3 regions of the Paenibacillus sp. QJM3NY_38 genome follow, and region 2 is predicted to be linked to each of the others. Evidence: predicted binding sites of a transcription regulator. Region 2 holds the regulator's gene; each other region holds the start of a gene.
The links. The regulator Rex, encoded in region 2, represses fermentation and respiration genes when NADH is low (regulators of the CRP and FNR family bind a similar motif). The targets are predictions, from matches to a motif close to TTGTGAAATATTTCACAA.
Positions count from the first base shown of each region.

Region 1 (6,419 bases), 3.1 Mb from region 2:
GATCGGGGAGCAGCATGTGCACCGGACGATGGTATGGGGGTTCGTTATATCGGTATTGTCCAATGTCATACTGGTGTTTGCGCCGCAAGGGGATCTGCTGGTGCTGAGCTTGAGCACCGTCATTGCCGCAATCGGCACCATGATGACGTACCCATACTTGGAGACTGCGGTGGCCAACGCCATAGACGATGAGAACCGCGCCAAAATATTCGCGCTGCTCCAGGTGCTCATCCTTATTGTCATTTCGCCATCCGGCATCATTGGCGGCTGGGCGTATGGCATTGATCCGAGAATTCCCTTCTTGCTAGTTGCCGGGGCATTTGTGATCAGCATCCCGCTTATGCTGCTGTACGGCAAAAAGGTAAAGGCGGCGCCTGTCGAAGCCGGAGCTTAACATAGGCATGAGATTGAGCTCATGGTTAAAAAAGGTTGGGTGTGCATTTTAAGCGGCGAAAAGCGAAGAAATATGAATGGAGAGGCACTCCGGGCAAGGGGGAGCCTCTTTATTGCGTTGGTTATTGCAATTTGGTTAGTGTTCACTTATGATATGATCATGAAAAAGAAACCGCATTTCGATAGCAAGAAGAAGGATATTTTGCAGGCTGCCATGAAGCTCTTCGCCGAGAAGGGCGTGGACGGCGTATCGGTGAAGGAGATCGGCGCGGCGGCGGGTGTAACGGATGCGGCGATCTATAAGCATTTTACGAATAAGGATGCCGTGGCAGCGGAGGCGTTCGAGGAATACTGCAGCAGCTATACGCGTCTGGTGGATGATTATGCTTCCCGGTCCGGCTTGTTTGCAGAGAGGCTGTCGGCGCTCGTCAACCGGGTGCTGGCTTCGTATGACGAGGATAAATACGGCTTGCTGCTCTTGTCCCAGCATCACGAGCTGTTTACGGAGGTGCTCAAGAGCAGAGGACGCCAGCCGCTGGACGCTTTGCATGATCTGCTTGAGCAAGCGGTGTTGCAGGGGGATATTCCGCCGCAGAACACGCGATTAACCGCTGTGTTGATCATCGGTGCATTCAGCCAGCTGGCGATCGCAACGATGCAAGGGGAGCTGGAGGAACCTTTGTCGCCGCTGGCACCTGAAGTGACGGCGCATTTATTGGCATTAACAGGTTTGGGAAAAGGTCCGGCGTGACCTTTTCTTTTTACCATCAAGTTAGTGTTTGTTAACTAAATTATGAGGGGGAAGAAACATATGAAAAAGGTTTTAATTATTCAAGGCAATCCCATTGCGAACAGCTATGGCAGCCAGCTGGCAGAGGTCTATACGAGGGGGGCGGCCGAATCCGGGGCGGAGGTGCGGGAGCTGGTGCTTTCGGAGCTGGAGTTTGACCTGAATCTCTCCGGTGGCTATAAGGGTAAACAACCGCTGGAGCCGGATTTGCAAAAAGCGCAGGAACTGATCTCTTGGGCGGATCACCTGGTGTTTGTGTACCCGAATTGGTGGGGAGGCATGCCGGCGCTGCTCAAAGGGTTCATCGACCGGGTGTTTCTGCCGGGCTTTGCCTTTAAGTACCGCAAGAACTCGCCCTTGCCCGAGCAGCTGCTCAAAGGGAAAACGGCCCGTCTCATCGTCACGATGGATTCGCCGTACGTCTACTACCGTTTCTATCTCGGCCAGCCGGGGCATCAAATGATGAAACATTCCATTCTGAAGTTTTGCGGCGTAGGCAGCGTGCGTGCCACGAACATTACGCAGCTTCGCAAAATGCCTGAAGTGGCAAGAAAGCAATGGCTTGAGCGTGTACTCAGAATGGGACGGAAATTAGCCTAAAGCTGGCAGGGTGTGTGATGTACAGTTCCTTCCAATGGCTTGACTTCTCGGGCAGGAGGATTATAATTCATACAACAAATGAAACGACCAAAGAATTGAATGGGTCATGTTTCAAAATCAAATCTTGATGTATATGCCGGGGAATAGGGCCCAGGCGTTTCTACCAGGTTACCGTAAATGACTTGACTACATGAAGGTTGAGAATCCCACCACCCAGCTAAAGCTCCGCAATGATGGAAGCCGTGCTGGAAAATCATCTGAATTGGAATCCGGCAGGTTTTAACAGATGAGGTGATGTGCAGACTAGATAGCATACCATTGCTGATGCACGGGACTTCTCTTCCTCTATGGATATAAGTACAGGCACCCCGGGCAGATACGCTGCCCGGGGTGTTTGGCGTGTTATACAGCGGATCGATTTTGTATTCTTACCGTTCATTTAAAAAAGGGGAGCGTGCAATCATCATGAGTTCAATCCAGAGACAGAAACGATACGAGGTCAGCCGGCAGTTGGGGAAGGTTGCCTTAGGACAGGAGCCCGCCGACCTGGTCATCAAGAGCGGCACGCTGGTAAATGTGTTTACAGGCGAGCTTCAGGAGCGAGTGGACGTGGCCATGGCCTCCGGACGCATTGCTTATATCGGCAACGCGGATCACACGATCGGGGAGGGGACTCGGGTTATTGAAGCGAATGGCCGATATATCTCGCCGGGCCTGCTTGACGGTCATATGCATGTGGAGAGCACAATGCTCACCGTGACCGAGTTTGCCAAGGCGGCTATCGTTAGCGGAACGACCGGGGTTTATATGGATCCCCATGAGATTGCCAACGTATTCGGCATGGAGGGCGTGCGCTGGATGCATGAGGAAGGGCAGCAGCTGCCGATGAAGGTGTTCACCACCGTTCCTTCGTGTGTGCCGTCAACCTTCGATCTGGAGGATGCCGGGGCGCAGCTGGGCGTAGCCGACATTGAGGAAGGACTGACATGGCCCGGTGTTGCCGGGCTTGGCGAAGTGATGAATTTCCCGGGCGTCGTGTATGGCGATCCGACCATGAGCGGGGAGATCGAAGCCACGCTGCGTGCAGGCAAGACGGTGACGGGGCATTTTCCGGCAGAGGATGACCGGATGCTGCAGGCATATATGGCAACAGGCGTAAGCTCCGACCATGAGACGGTAACCCGGGAGCAGGCTTTGGAGAAGGTTCGCCTCGGTATGCATCTGATGATCCGCGAGGGTTCGGCATGGCAGGATGTGAAGGAAGTGGTTAAGGTCATAACGGAAGATAAGGTGCGTACAGACAATATTTCTCTGGTTACGGATGATGTGTATCCGCAGACGCTGCTGAGACTCGGACATATGAACCATGTGGTCCGCCGCGCCATGGAAGAGGGCGTGGACCCGGTTACGGCGATCCAGCTGGGAACGATCAACGTCGCTCGTTATTTCGGGATGGACATGGAGCTTGGCAGCATTTCACCTGGCAAAACGGCGGATATTTTGCTGATTGATGATCTGTTGAGCATGGTGCCTTCGGTCGTGATCACGGATGGCGAAGTGGTTGCAGAGAACGGCCGACTCGTGAAGGCGTTCCCGGTATATCAATACCCGGAAAAAGCCTTTAACTCGGTCCAGCTGCAGCGTCCGCTTACTGCGGACGACTTTCTGCTGCGCAGCAAATTCAATGCAACGCGCACGGAAGTGAATGTGGTGCGCGTCATCGAGAACAGCGCCCGTACCGCCAAAATGACCGCGGTGCTCTCCGTGGAGCAGGGCGTCATCCAGCCGGACCTGAATCAAGACGTGGTTCAGCTGGCATGCATCGAGCGCCACAGCGCAACCGGGCAAATCTCGCTCGGTTTTGCGAGCGGCTTCGGACTCAAGTCCGGCGCGGTTGCGTCCACGGTAGCGCACGACAGTCACAATCTGCTGGTGATGGGCACGAATGCCGAGGATATGGCACTCGCCGCAAATGAGCTGGCAGCGTGCGGAGGCGGCATGATCGTGGTAAGGGACGGCAGGGTGCTGGCGAAGGTGGCGATGCCGATTGCCGGTTTGCTGGCGGACCGTCCGGTTGAGATCGTAGCGGAGGAAGTCGCAGCACTGGAGGAGGCTTGGAAGGAGCTCGGATGCTTCATTCATGCCCCGTTCATGACCTTCTCGCTCATTGCGCTGCCGGTGATTCCGGAAATTCGCATTACCAATCGCGGGATCGCGGACGTAACGGAATTCAAGCTCATCGAGACCGAGATTGGCGCGGTTCAATAAGGGTGCAGATATATCGAAGCAGGTTGGCCTGATGGCGAACCTGCTTTTTTGTAGTGTAAATACAGGGTTTTAAAATGCGAGCAGAGACAGCGAACCGTTCCATATTCCTCGATGAGCACAAAATCGCAGTTCACTTAGTGATTTTCGTCACAAATTTATAACTTTTTGCCCCGGTTTCTATCCTGATATTGTGATGTTTATCACAATCCTTTAGGGCGTGGTCTGCGACAATACAAAAAGAATCAAATTTGAAGTGATCACGTGAGCTAAAGGAAGGGGTATCTGATATGGATCCGGTTATGCTGGCGCGAATTCAATTCGCATCGACAACCATTTTTCACTTTATTTTCGTACCGTTGTCCATCGGATTGGCGTTTCTGATTGCCATCATGGAGACGATGTATGTTGTTAAAGGTCAGGAAGTCTACAAGAAAATGGCCAAGTTCTGGGGAAAGCTGTTCCTGATTAACTTTGCGGTCGGGGTTGTGACAGGGATTCTGCAGGAATTCCAGTTCGGCATGAACTGGTCGGATTACTCAAGGTTTGTCGGCGACGTATTTGGCGCACCGCTTGCCATTGAAGCGTTGCTGGCGTTTTTCCTCGAGTCGACGTTTATCGGGCTGTGGATATTCGGCTGGGACCGGTTATCGAAGAAAGTCCATCTGCTTAGTATCTGGCTGGTGTCCTTCGGCACCCTGATGTCCGCATTCTGGATTCTGGCAGCGAATTCGTTCATGCAGCGTCCCGTCGGATTCGAGATGAATAATGGGCGGGCGGAGATGAATGATTTTTTGGCACTGATTACAAACGGTCAGCTGTTGGTGGAGTTCCCGCACACGATCTTCGGGGCACTGGCAACCGGGGCGTTCCTCGTTGCAGGTGTGAGTGCCTACAAGCTGATGAAGAAGCAGGATTTAGATTTCTTTAAGAAATCATTTCACATCGCCATCATGATTGGGCTCATCACCTCCATTCTGGTTGCGGTATTCGGCCACCAGCAGGCGCAGTATCTGGTGGATACGCAGCCGATGAAGATGGCCGCTGCGGAGAGCCTGTGGGAAACGAGCGATGATCCAGCGCCTTGGACGGTCATTGCGGCCATCGATCCGGATAAGCAGGAGAACACGATGGAGTTTAAAATCCCGTATTTGCTCAGCTTTTTGTCCTACAGCAAGTTTTCCGGTGAAGTCATCGGGATGAAGGAGCTGCAGGCGCAGTACGAACAGCAATATGGTCCTGGAGATTATATCCCTCCCGTGCGCACAACATTCTGGAGCTTCCGGATTATGGTGGCCGCCGGCAGCGTCATGATTCTGCTGGGATTGTACGGAGCGTGGCTGATGCTGCGCAAAAAGGTCGAGAAGGCCGGCAAGTGGTTCCTCAGACTGATGCTGCTGGGCATTTCGCTGCCGTTCATCGCCAATACGTCGGGATGGATTATGACGGAGATCGGACGCCAGCCTTGGACGGTATTCGGACTGATTACCACGGAGAACAGTGTTTCACCGAACGTCAGCGCAGGCTCGATCTTATTCTCGCTGATCATGTTTACTGCCATTTATGCGGTGCTGGCAGCCGTTATGGCGTATCTATTTATCAAAGTCATTAAGAAAGGACCGTATGCGGCGGAGGAAGAGGACCACCACGCAAGCGATCCGTTTAATAAGGAGGGCTACAATGCTGTCTCTTAACGAACTGTGGTTTGTGCTCGTTGCCGTATTGTTTATCGGGTTCTTCTTCTTGGAGGGCTTCGACTTCGGGGTCGGGATGTCCACGCAGCTGCTGGCCAAAAATGATACCCAGCGCCGGGTGCTGATCAACTCGATCGGCCCGTTCTGGGACGCCAACGAGGTCTGGCTGCTGACGGCGGGCGGCGCCATGTTCGCCGCTTTCCCGAACTGGTATGCGACGCTGTTCAGCGGCTTCTACATTCCGCTTGTCTTTCTTCTGCTGGCCTTGATCGGACGCGGGGTGGCCTTTGAATTCCGCGGCAAGGTGGGCGATGTTCGCTGGAAACGGGTGTGGGACGGTGCGATCTTCACCGGCAGCGTGCTTCCGCCATTCCTGCTCGGCGTTGTTTTTGCCTGCCTGATTCAGGGGCTCCCCATTAACGAGGAGATGCAGCTGCATGCCGGATTGTTTGATGTTGTGAATGGCTATACTGTGGTTGGCGGACTGACGATGGTGATGCTCTGCCTGCTGCATGGCTTGATGTTTACAACACTGCGCACGATGGGGGATCTTCAGGAACGGGCGCGCCGTATGGCCCGGAGACTCCTGCTTCCCGTAGCGGCCCTGTTCGTGGTATTCGGGGTGATGACGTATTTCATGACCGATATCTTCGAGAAGCGTGGCGTGGTGTTAACCG
Region 1 is NZ_CM149665.1:6,898,595-6,905,013, reverse strand. It holds gene AC0VZ8_RS32065 (MFS transporter) at 1-394, shown strand, start outside; gene AC0VZ8_RS32060 (TetR/AcrR family transcriptional regulator) at 554-1,144, shown strand; gene AC0VZ8_RS32055 (NAD(P)H-dependent oxidoreductase) at 1,205-1,783, shown strand; purine riboswitch at 1,891-1,992, shown strand; gene ade (adenine deaminase) at 2,249-4,051, shown strand; gene AC0VZ8_RS32045 (cytochrome ubiquinol oxidase subunit I) at 4,339-5,742, shown strand; gene cydB (cytochrome d ubiquinol oxidase subunit II) at 5,729-6,419, shown strand, end outside.
Region 1: a site for Rex is predicted at 4,240-4,257, ahead of AC0VZ8_RS32045 (cytochrome ubiquinol oxidase subunit I). Genes of this name have one in related genera too.

Region 2 (6,419 bases):
GAAATGCCTGGAGGAGATCGATGAGCTTCCACTGCTTACCGTGCAGCGGTTAAGCGACCTGTTTGCCGACGAGGACAGCGACTTGGCCTGGTTCTTTGACGGCATCCGTGCCGACAGGGAGCTCCAGGCAGTACAAGCCGGAGACACCCATACGTACTATCGTCAATTCGCCCTGGCTGTTGACGATTGGAACGATATTGCTCCTGCCAGGGATGAGACGGCGCCTAATCCCTTGGCTGATGTAAGCTTTGAGCAATACATGAATGATGTCCGTGAACGTCTAAAGGAAACGCTGCCTCATTACGAGAGCAGGGATGCCCAGGACATGATGTTCCAGGAAGTGATGCAGGCACTCGATAACAATAAACATCTATTGATCGAAGCCGGCACGGGAACAGGCAAATCCCTCGGGTATTTGCTGCCGTCGATTTATCAAAGCGTGAAGCAGGAACAGAAGGTTATGGTGAGCACGCATACGATCAACCTTCAAGAACAGCTGCGTGACCGGGATATTCCCCTGCTCACCCAGGTTGTTCCTTTTCCTTTTAAAGCGGCTATTTTCAAGGGAAGAGGCCATTATTTGTGTTTGAGAAAATTTGAACATAAAATAAATAGAAGAGATTTTCATACCCCGAAGGAAGATGTGATCACCGCGGCGCAGATGCTGGTCTGGCTGACCCAGACGGAGAACGGGGATGATGAGGAGCTGAACCTTGGCGGTCGCGGAGGGGATTTCTGGGAGACCATTTCCAGTGATTCGGATTCCTGCCTGGGCCGTGCCTGCCCATGGTTCCGCAAATGTTATTATCACAGGGCCAAACATGAAGCGGGCATCGCGGATGTTGTCATTACGAACCATTCGAAGCTGTTCACCGACGTGAAAGCGAATCACCAGCTGCTTCCTAGTTATGACCGTCTCGTCATCGATGAAGCGCATCATCTGGAGGACGTCGCCGGCAAGCACCTTGGCTTGCAGATGAAATATTTTTCGGTTGTCCACACGTTGACCCGTATGTACAAAGACAGCCGCAGCGGTCAGCTTCCGGCTCTTCGCCAGCTGCTGCAAGCGTCATCCCATGAGAAGGCTGTCGAGTGGTCTTCCGTCATCGACCGGATTTATCCGGATCTGATCACCGTCAAAGAGAATTGGGACCGGCTCAGCGATCAATTGTTCGGACTGCTTCCGGAGCGCGGAGACGCGACTCCGGGGGATGCCGGTCAATTCTCGCTTCGCTTATCGCCTCTGAAGAAGCCGAAGGATTGGAATTCGCTGGCTGAGCTGGAGCATCAAATTCATCTGACGCTGGGCGATGTCGTTCGCAAGGGTGATAAGCTGATTGCCGAAATGAAGGAAGATCTGGACGACTACAGCGCGGACAGTCTGTTAACAGACCTATCGGGTCTGTTTAAGGACCTGGCGGCACACCGCGAGGTCCTGAGGACCTTCATGTCGCTGAACGATGAGGGTACGGTATACTGGATGGAGGCGAACGGCAACTTCCGCGGCAAATCGCTGCAGCTTTATGCGGTGCCCGTCGATGTCAGCACCCACTTAAAGGAATTGTTTTTTGACAAAAAACAAAGCGTGATCCTGACATCGGCGACCTTGTCGGTGGACAAATCGTTTCAGTTCATGATCGAGAATTTGGGTCTTCAGGAAGCGGCAGATAACGGCAACCTGAATACGGTCCTGCTGCCGTCCCCGTTTAATTACAGGGAGCAAGCTCTCCTTGTTGTGCCGCGCGATTTTCCGAGCGTGAAGGGCTCGGTCGGGGATGCACTCTTTGTGAATACACTTGTGCAATCATTGGCTGATACGGCCATCGCAACGCATGGTCGCATGCTTGTCCTGTTCACCTCGTACCGCATGCTGCGTCAGGTGCATGAGCCCTTGAAGGAGGCGCTGGGATCCAGCGATATTACGGTACTGGGACAAGGGATGGACGGAACCAGCCGTACCAAGTTAATCCGGAGATTCCAGGATAGCAGCGCTTCGGTTCTGCTGGGCACCAGCTCCTTCTGGGAAGGAGTAGATATACCCGGTGAGGCGCTCACCTGCCTCGCCATCGTCCGGCTGCCGTTCCAACCGCCGAATCACCCTCTGGTCGAAGCCAAGAGCGAGCTTCTGCAGCAGCAGAAGAAGAACCCGTTTATGAAGCTTTCGGTTCCGCAAGCGGTCATTCGCTTCAAACAGGGATTTGGCCGACTGGTACGGACCGCGCAGGATAAGGGGATTGTCATCGTCTACGATACTCGGGTCATTGAATCCTATTATGGGAAGTATTTCTTATATTCCTTGCCTGGACCGAAGATGGAGCACATGCCGACAGAGGGGATCGTTCCCCGAATTTCGGAATGGCTGCAGGAAGAGGCAGGCATAGAGAACCAAGCTGAATAAAGTGAAACCATGAACGAGCACAAACAAATGTAGTTATTAACCTATTATTAGGGGGAGCATGCATGAAATCGGAAAAAATTTCGGAAGCCGTGGTCCGCAGATTACCTGTATACTTGCGCTATTTGAATGAGCTTCAGAAAAGGGAGGTCTCCACGGTTTCCTCCCAGGAACTGGGGCAGAAACTGGACCTCAATCCTGCTCAAATTCGTAAGGACCTAGCGTATTTCGGTGATTTTGGACGGAAAGGGATCGGATATGACGTATCTTATCTGATCGAGAAAATTCGCCAGATTCTAAAGCTGGACCAGAAGATCAATGTCGCATTGATTGGGGCCGGTAATCTTGGACATGCATTATCGAATTACAATGCATTTCTGAAGGACAATATGAAGATTGTGGCGGTTTTCGATTCGTATTCTCCCAAAGTTGGTATGAAAATTAACAATTTGGTCGTACAGCCGATGGAGGAGCTGGAGAAGACGGTTCATGAGTACGGCATTCGTATCGGGATTATCACCGTTCCGGATTTTGAGGCGCAGAATGTAGCGAATCAACTTATCGCGGCAGGCATCGAGGCTATCCTGAATTTTGCACCGACCATCCTGAAAGCTCCAGCCCATATCCGGATTCATACGGCAGATTTTACTACGGATTTGCAGAGTTTGGCCTATTATTTGGATAACGGCAAGGAGGATGCACATGACGACAACGAAGTGGATGGTTAAAAACGGAACGTTTGCGGTACTAGAGGAAGGCAGATCCGTGTTACGCGGATATATGGTCGTGGAGAACGACCGGATCACCTACCTGGGTGAAGAAGAGCCGACTGTCCAAGAGGGAACAGAAATCATCGACGGAACCCATCTGTTTTTCCTGCCTGGATTGGTGAACACGCACGGACATGCGGCCATGTCGCTTCTTCGCGGGTATGGCGACGATCTGGCACTACAGGTATGGCTTCAGGAAAAAATGTGGCCGATGGAAGCCAAATTCACGGCCGACGATGTATACTGGGGAACCTCACTCTCCGTGCTGGAGATGATCAAAGGCGGAACCACGACATTTGTGGATATGTATGATCATATGGATCAGGTTGCAAAGGTAGTGGAGGACTCAGGCATGCGCGGCGTTCTGACACGCGGTGTCATCGGATTATGTCCGCCTGAGGTGCAGCAGCAGAAGCTGGATGAGGCGGTTGCATTCGCGAAAGACTGGCATGGTCAGGCTGACGGTAGGATTACGACGATGATCTCACCGCATGCACCCTATACGTGCCCGCCGGATTTCATCGAAAAATTCGTGCAAGCATCACATGATTTGAATTTGCCTTTGCATACGCATATGTCCGAAACGGAAACGGAAGTCGCTCAGAATGTAAATGACTACGGACTTCGCCCTGTTGCCCATCTAGAGAAGCTTGGCATGTTCTCCCGTCCAACGCTGCTTGCGCATGCCGTCCATCTAACCGATGAAGAAATCGAAATTCTGGCCAAACATCAAGTTATGGTTTCGCATAATCCAGGCAGCAATTTGAAGCTTGCCAGCGGCATCGCTCGCGTGCCTGAACTGCTGAAAGCCGGGGTCACCGTGTCTTTGGGTACCGATGGACCTGCCAGCAATAATAATCTGGATATGTTTGAAGAGATGCGGCTGGCCGCACTGATCCATAAAGGAGTAAGCGGGGATCCAACCGCAATTCCAGCATCCGAAGCGCTTCGGATGGGTACAGAATATGGAGCCAAGTCAGCCTTCCTTACGGATATTGGTACGCTTGCGGTAGGTATGAAGGCAGATATGATCGCACTGAACACGGATCAGGCGCACTTCCTTCCGAAGACGGATTACATTTCTCATGCTATCTACTCCGCCAGTGCGAAGGATGTTGAGCATGTATGGGTTGACGGCAAGCAGGTAGTGAAGAATGGCGCGAGTCTTACTCTCGATGAGGAACGTATCCGCCGGGAAGCGCAGCGTGCCTTTGAGCGTCTTACAACCCTCTAGGGAATAATCAAGGGGAGCGAGGAAGACGGATTTGAAGAAAAAAACGAAGTGGATATTGCTGAGTGTATCCGGCGTGCTGCTGTTACTGCTTGGTTTACAGCTCTATTATTCATATGTGATGAAAGATGCTTGGAATGAAGAAAGAATGGCAATTGCTGCCGCCAAACAGCATGGCCAATTGGTTACGTCCGGGAAGACCTATAAATCGGTGTGGGGCGAGGACAATAACTACTGGGTGATAAGCGGGAAGGATCAGGACAATCAAGACCGTATGGTATGGGTGAAATTTACGGATGACAACGTACCTGTTGCAGGTGCCGAGGCTGTCCAATCCGTTTTGCTGAATACGGGGTTGTCTGAAGACCAGATGCGGGATCAGATTTATAACGAATTGCCTGGCGTAGAAATTAAGCGGCTGCTGCCTGGAATGTATGAGGGCGAGTATGCTTGGCAGCTGCAGTATGAACACAACGGTCAGCGCGGTTATCGGTTTTATCGTTTTCAAGACGGTAACACCATCGGTAATGACATTATTCTTCCAAATCAATAAATAAGAAGCAGAGAGGGGCCCTTTAATATTGGCGGGTTCCTCTCTTATTTCTCTATAATTGTAAGCGTATTCAGAAATAATATGGAAAAACTGTTCTAAATATTTTCACAGACATGCATGAAAAAGTATATAAGATGTGATATACTCATACTTGTACAAAATGAGCATATAAACTACATGCATCCCTATATATCGTTGTTATATGTATTATTGTGTTGCAACATGATAGACAAAATTTCATACAGAAATGAAGGAGGAACTTCATGAAACTACGCATTGTACCTATCGTGCTGACTGTCGTGATCTCAGCATCGGTTCTCTTTGGCGGATGGTTTCTGTATCGGCAGATGGCTTTGCAAAATCCGCTGGCCAATGTTGTGTCACAATATGACGGCGTGAAGGATTCACATATAGATATTAAACAGAATACCGTTACTTTGAATCTTGATTTGGCTCCGGATACAAATTTGCAAGGCCTGGTCCAGCATATTAAGAAGGAAGGCAAGTCTGTGATTGGCAATCGGGAATTGAAAATCCAGGTGGAGGACCATTCCTCGGAAGCACTGGATCAATGGTGGGAGAAGGCGATGCTGTCAGTCGCTGAAGCGATGGATAATAAGCAGTATACCGATATTCAATCATCGCTCGAGCAGCTTGCTGCCCAGTCTCCGAATTTGAAAGCTAAAGCAACGATTGATGACACCAACGTCTATGTCAGCTTGTCAGACGGCAAGTCTGGTAAATTTATAATCTTGCCGCGTCAGTCTGGCAACATGGAGGTGTGGAATCATGCCTAAATTAGCTAAAGAAATCATGTTAGGCTTTATTCCGGTTTTGCTGGTATTCCTTGTGTTTGTCGGCGTGAACATCGTGCCCTTGCTCATCGCTGCAGCACTTGTAGGCGGCTTGTTGTTTATCGCGAAGATGAAGGGCGGCATCGCTGTAGGCGCAGCGAATGAGCGGAAGCGGAAAAAGAGCGGACCTGCCAAGCTGACGTTCGAAGAAATCGGCGGGCAGGATAATGCCAAGCAAGAGCTGCGTGAAGCACTGGATTTTCTGATTCGTCATGAAGACATTAAGAAATTCGGCATTCGTCCATTGAAGGGCATTCTTCTCACCGGGCCTCCGGGAACAGGGAAGACGTTGATGGCTAAAGCCGCTGCCCATTACACGGATTCGATCTTTGTTGCTGCATCCGGCAGTGAATTTGTTGAGATGTATGTCGGTGTTGGTGCAGGGCGCATCCGGGATTTGTTCAAAGATGCCCGTAACCGTGCGGCAAAGGAAAACAAGCAAAACGCCATTATCTTCATCGATGAGATCGATGTCATTGGCGGTAAACGCGAAGGCGGCCAGCAGCGCGAGTACGACCAGACGCTGAATCAGCTGCTAACCGAGATGGATGGCATCTATTCGCAGGATACTCCTCGTATTCTGGTTATTGCCGCGACAAACCGGAAAGAAATGCTG
Region 2 is NZ_CM149665.1:2,753,279-2,759,697, forward strand. It holds gene dinG (ATP-dependent DNA helicase DinG) at 1-2,398, shown strand, start outside; gene AC0VZ8_RS12500 (redox-sensing transcriptional repressor Rex) at 2,461-3,123, shown strand; gene AC0VZ8_RS12505 (amidohydrolase) at 3,098-4,399, shown strand; gene AC0VZ8_RS12510 (cell wall elongation regulator TseB-like domain-containing protein) at 4,431-4,949, shown strand; gene AC0VZ8_RS12515 (hypothetical protein) at 5,213-5,746, shown strand; gene AC0VZ8_RS12520 (AAA family ATPase) at 5,739-6,419, shown strand, end outside.

Region 3 (6,419 bases), 2.4 Mb from region 2:
TGTAAGTAATATGGCTTCGTAAACTCCTGATCTAAATATGTCGCCCAGTCATTCTTCAATATCGCCATTTCGGGTGCTTTCCTCCTGTTATGGTCAAAAGATATAACTAGATTATATCATACGGATTTCTGGTATTTTCCTAACACCTAACCCTCGCGAAGACGCAAAAAAAGCGACCGATTACCGGCCGCTTTTTCACCATTGATTCCCTTATAATCAAGTCATGATGACCGGCTCAATCTTCCCGTTGCCGATCCGCATCCGATCTATGCATAACTGGCGATGGCCCGGCTCGGTGTCCCCAATGATTCGGCGGTGGTACACGATAAGCCATTCATCTCTCTCCTGCAAATGCAGGTAGCCATGGTGGCCGGGTCCTTCGGCAATCGGCTCCTGACGCTCCAGAATCGTGCCTTCATTCTTGAATGGACCGAGCGGGCTGTCGCTTACGCCATAGGCTACGCGATAGGTTCCATTCGTCCATCCGCCCATGGACCACATCAGATAATAAAGTCCGTCCTTCTTAATCATACAAGGACCTTCCACGTATCCCTCCGGCGTAATGGAACGGAAAATTTCATTGCCGTTGTCGGCCGATGGAACGAATCCCGTCATCTCTTCGTTCATCCGCGCAACGTTGCAGTGCCCCCATCCGCCATAATACAGATAGATCGTTCCGTCTTCGTCCTTGAATAGATGCGCATCGATCGGCTGTGCCTGATGAATGAACTTATCCACGAGCGGCTTCCCCAAGTAGCCTCTGTACGGCCCCTCCGGACGGTCCGCAACGGCGATTTCCAAACCGCCGGTTTCCTCGTTCGATTGGATATCGTTCGATGCAAACACGAGATAATATTTCCCTTGGTGCTCGATATGGGTCGGTGCCCAAACCGCCCTCCATATCCATGGAAAATCCGCCATCTCGATAATGCCTTCGTGTTTCTCCCAATGGATCAGATCGTCGGAACTGAATGCGTCCAAATTCATCTGCATCGTATATTCCGTGAAGGACCGCGTGGCATAAATCCAGTGCTTTCCCTCATACGTTCTGGCTTCGGGGTCTGCATACCAGCCGGGTATGATCGGATTGTTGATGTTCAATGGTAGACACTCCTTTCCTGTGCTGGGCATGTCGAGTTCGAGCGAGAGGGCATCGCCCGCCGACCAATGGCGCTCGATTGAGCGATAGCCTCGTTCTACCATTGCTTCTACAACGGATAGCCAATCTCCTCCCGTGTGAAATCCGCCCCCAGTTCACTTCTCTTCATGGCAAATATCGAAAAAAGCAGCTTACGCCAAGTCGCTCTCAATAACCCCGGGAATATTCCGGGCTTTCTTTGAGATGAACGATATCATGGCCGGTTGGATTTTGGAAGGCACGCAGCCCGAAGGTCGGCGCAACGGCAAAGATATGGTCAAAGATATCCGCTTGAATCGATTCATAAACACCCCAGTTGGTATCATTGCTGAACGCGTAGATTTCCAAGGGCAGTCCGTTATCTCCCGGCGCTAACTGCCTGACAATCAGCGTCATATCCTTATGGATTTTCGGATGATTCCGCAGGTATTGATGGATATACTCCCTGAACACGCCCACATTCGTAAGCTGTCTGCCGTTCACTTTGCTTTCCGTATTGATCTGATGCTCGATGTTGTATGCGTTAATTTCGTGTAATCGGGTCGTGACATAATCGGAAAGGTAGTGAATCTTCTGAAATTCCTCAATCATTTCCTTGGTGCAAAAGCAGATGCTGCTCGTATCGACATAGAAGCTTCGCTTAATTCTTCGGCCGCCGGATACCTGCATGCCTCTCCAGTTCTTAAACGAGTCCGAGATGAGGGCATAGCTGGGAATCATCGTGATCGTTTTATCGAAATTCATCACTTTTACCGTATTCAACGTAATGTCGATGACGTCGCCGTCCGCATTGTATTTCGGCATTTCAATCCAATCGCCGACACGCACCATATCATTGGATGATAATTGAACGCCTGCCACCAAGCCCAGTATGGAGTCCTTGAACACCAGCATCAGAACGGCCGATAGAGCACCAAGCCCGCTGAGAATGATCAAAGGATTCTGCCCGATGAGGTTCGAGATCACCACAATGCCGCCGATGATGAACAGAACGATTTTCACCACCTGAATGTATCCCTTAATCGGTCGGATCTTGGAAACTTCAAATGAACGATAAATGTCATCAAAAGCATTAAGCAGCGCATTCAACACCGTGATGGTGACGATAATCATGTACGTCATGGCCGCTTTTTCAATCAGAATTTGGTACGCCGGAAAGATGGACGCCGAAAAATAAATAATGATTGCCGGCACAAGATGCGACAGCTTGTGGAACACTTTTTTCTCCACGATGATATTGTCCCATGTGTACCGATTGTTGTTGACGATATGAATAATCGTCTTCAGCACGATTTTTTTGGTAATAAAATTGGCCAGTATGGAGATCACCGCGATAAAAACGACCATGATCATATTCGAGAGATATCCAATGGTTTGTTCGCTCATGCCATATCCGTCTAGTTGATTTTTGATAAAGTCCATTGTTTCCTCCTGACGCAGTTTAAGATTAGCCTATTATTATAGAGGAGATTCTAGTACTGCGCAAAGTTCAGAATCAGACATCGCTGGGTTGATTTGGAAGATGCTTGGTGTAAGACGGTCTGTTTGAAAAACAAAAAAAGAGCACCGAAAGGGTGCTCTCTTGGTCTGATTCGATCAAATCCGTTTCGTTTCCTTTCCGTTACGGCTGATCAACCCTCGCAGGCGCTTCATGACAGACTGAATTTCGGTATCGGTCAACAAATAATACGTATTCACAGTCCAGATCTCTCTGTTGTTCAAATGAAAAATCAGCACAGGAAATTTCGGAAGCAGCCACTTCCGAATGGAAGGGCCGCTATAGCTGACACTTGTAATCTCCGTCCAGGCCATGGTCCGCGTTCCATCTGAAATTGAATTTTGATCGTAGGTGATGAGCTGCGTGTCTGATTTCAGGGCCCTTGGCAAGCTGACAACCAGATATCCTCCAAAAAACGGAATCCCTATTATGGCTGATGTGATACAAAAAAACTTACGGATAAAGGAAGTATCCAGAATAAAGGCCGCGTACAGCAGAAACAGGCAGGCCAGCACAAACAATAAACTACCAAGTGCTTTGCCCCATGCCACGGATTTTCGATACGATATCCCGTTCATGATTTAGCGCCTTTTTAAAATGATTTGAACAGTCCTTTAATCCAGCTAACTCCACTTTCGACCGCTTGAGCTTTGCCGTGGTGATACCTCTATTGTATCAAAGAGCCGTTTCTTTTTGTTTGGCTAGATGAAAAAGAGGCCTTGTCTCCGTCATTTACGATGACCTTTGAGACAGCCCCTTTTAGTATGTATGATGGCAAAGCGTGGCTGTTAGAAACCACGGTTCGCCGGATCCCATTTTGACTGAATTGAACATACGAAACTTACGGTGAGAGGATCCTTTTTTGACCGGTGAGCTCCTGGATCGGCTTAATGTTTTGAGTGAATTCCAGCGTGCCTAAGTAGTTTCCTTCTTCATCCCTTACGGCAAAATAACGAATGTAGACAAATTTATCTTTAACCGGGATCCAGAAATCCTCTGCATCTTTGACACCTGCTTTGAAATCAGCAAGCAGCTGATTGACGACATGAACGCTTTGCGGAGGATGGCAGTTCTGAACACTTCGGCCGATCACCGCTTTGGTACGAACGAAGATTCGTTCTTTGCCCAGTGAAAAATATCGAACGATATCATGTTCATCAATAAAGGTTAGGTCGACCGGTAAATGATTTAAGATGGATTCCATCTGTTTGACCGATAAAATGCCTGTACTCATCCGGATGTATCCTTCTTGCAGCGGAGAAGACCCCAATCCCTGATCTGCGCCAGGTTCAGCTGCCCTTTCAGGAATCCATGGTTGATCCGGCGCAACCAAGCAATAACCGACTTCTTCGCTTTGGGCAGCAATTTGAAGCCATTCATCTTCCGTCAACTTCTCCAGAGCCATTGGCAATAAAATATGTTCCTCTTTATAGATCATTTCTGTTACTTCATTTAAGACGCGTTTGGCAAGGTCCACTACGCTCTGCGCATTGCCCTCAAAATCAGTGAGTTTGGCTTTCACTTCTTTTATTCCCATTCGGATACCGTCATCGACTGCCCACATCACCTTGGTTGGTCCATAAATTCCGTATTTCTCGAGAAATGGAAAGAGCAAATTCTCTTTGCGGCTGTAGTGTTTGTCTACATCATAGAGGAGACTGAAATCCTCCAGCAATTTGAGGCGATTGGCCTCCCCTTGATCCTTCAGAAATTGATCCAGATGCAGCGCGATTTTGAAATTTGCCAGTCGATCGATTTCCTGGTTCTCCCTCTTAAACGTAAACACAGGATGTCCAGGCTGCTCTTCGGATTGATGAGCTCTGTGAATGTCTTGGATGGAACCTTTGAATACCGCAGCATGCACGCTGCACAGTCGCTGTACTTCGGTTACCGGTATTCCTTCCTCCTGCATCAGTACTTGCTCCAGCTCCGAAATCTCATCAACCGATATTTCGCCTACAGCTTGATTGAATTTTGACTTCACTTCCTCCACGCTTTTTCCATGGTGCAGCTCTTTAATGATTTCCTTGAGCAAATGGATACGGGCCGTTCGATGAGCAGAAATTCCTTCCTCACGGTTATTAATGAGTTCACTCATGTTCATCACCTCTGTTTTGTTTCAATATATAAAGATGAAGTTCGATTCTATTTACATCTCTAAACTAGCATCCTCATGCTCCACGGCTTGTGATTAAAAGCACAAAGAGAATGAACATTCAATGACTAAGGAAGGATGAAAAGAATGATCCCGGTTCTTCGAAAGTTCTCCTTCTTCCCACACACCTTGTATTCTGGGTGTTTCTGCACGCTGTCGAGTCCGAATTGTTCGCTTCCTAACAGAAAAGCGACCGAAATACGGCCGCTTCAATAACGGTATGAGAGACTGAGGGAGCCTAACTCTGACCGGGACATTACCACATCTTTTCATCCGAGTGGCCACCATGAAATGTCGGCAAAATGAATGAGCACGTCACGATTTCTGCATAAACTTCGGTCGGTCAAAACAACAATTCTAAGCCTTTACTTAAGTGCCTCTTTTTTTCAATTGACGATGTCTGTATTTAGCTATAAAGATACGCAAGCTAAGCTTCATAAGATTTGGAACAGCGTGTGCGTTTTCTTTGAGAAAGGACAATGCAGAACGGTTTCCTCGCTTCGTATTGCATTCGCTGCATGAAGCGATCAGGTTGTGCGGAAGATCCGAGCCGCCTTTGCTTGAGGGGATCATATGGTCCACTGTCGTCGCGTGTTGTCCGCACCACAAACAAGTGTGATGATCTCGTTTCAGTGCAGCTTTGCGATAGTCCCGAAATAAGAACGGATTATAAAGCAATTGGATCGTCTGCTCATCAACCCAGACAGCTTCGCGATCGCTCAACTTCCCGCCAAGCCCGATGGGGCAAACATGGTGTCAGTTGTTGACCATCCATATTGAGTACCGTTATCAATGGTTCCTCTCCATCACGGGTACGACTCATCGATTTCACTCCATCTGTACGACATAATACTTTAACCTATAGTATTAATATAAAACAAAAACACCATCCTCATGCGGATGATGTTCATCATGGTAAAGGCGAGGGGAGTCGAACCCCTGCCCGAAGATAACATCAACAGATAAAATATAAAAAGCGACCGAAATCACGGTCGCTTTTTATATTCGTATGAGAGACGCGCGGGAGCACAAACCCTGCCCTGCTCTACTCCAACTCCATATAAAAGAGATTCGTCGTATGATCTTTTGTAATCGTATGCGCTCCTGGAGCAAGTGGCACACTGACCATACCATTCGTCATGGGATAACTCGTTCCATCAATCTTGATCTTGGTTCCGTCTGCCGAATTAAACACTAATGTTAATGTAGCGGTTTCCGTAGAGGTAAAGGTAATGCGGGTTGAACTCTCGATTTTCAAACATTGGGTTAGCGTTAAGCCGTTATACGCCGCAGTTCCCTTGGTTGTGGAGAGATTCCCTACAATATTGAAGAAATCGCTTGCCAATCCGGATGTTGTAAAGTTGTGAACTTGTTCTCCGGTGGACGGCTCTGGTTCTGGTTCTGGTTCCGGCTCCGCCCGGTTGAATTCCCGCCTACGGATACAAGCCCACTGGTGTAGCTGCTTATTTTAGCCATTAGAGCTGTATTGAGGGCATAGGATGTGTCGTCAACGGCATCATTGAATTCCCAGGTGAAATCCCCGTTATTCAGGCGTCCGGCTTGTGAGGTGACAATCTGTTCTACATCGCTCACGTTATCAATGTCGGCGCTATTCACTCCCGTATCGA
Region 3 is NZ_CM149665.1:340,273-346,691, reverse strand. It holds gene AC0VZ8_RS01640 (uracil-DNA glycosylase) at 1-68, opposite strand, end outside; gene AC0VZ8_RS01635 (glycoside hydrolase family 43 protein) at 217-1,101, opposite strand; gene AC0VZ8_RS01630 (mechanosensitive ion channel family protein) at 1,307-2,560, opposite strand; gene AC0VZ8_RS01625 (DUF5381 family protein) at 2,735-3,214, opposite strand; gene AC0VZ8_RS01620 (DUF438 domain-containing protein) at 3,478-4,734, opposite strand; gene AC0VZ8_RS01615 (HNH endonuclease) at 5,161-5,364, opposite strand; partial or broken gene AC0VZ8_RS01610 (pectate lyase family protein) at 5,837-6,419, opposite strand, start outside.
Region 3: a site for Rex is predicted at 4,822-4,839, ahead of AC0VZ8_RS01620 (DUF438 domain-containing protein). Genes of this name have one in related genera too.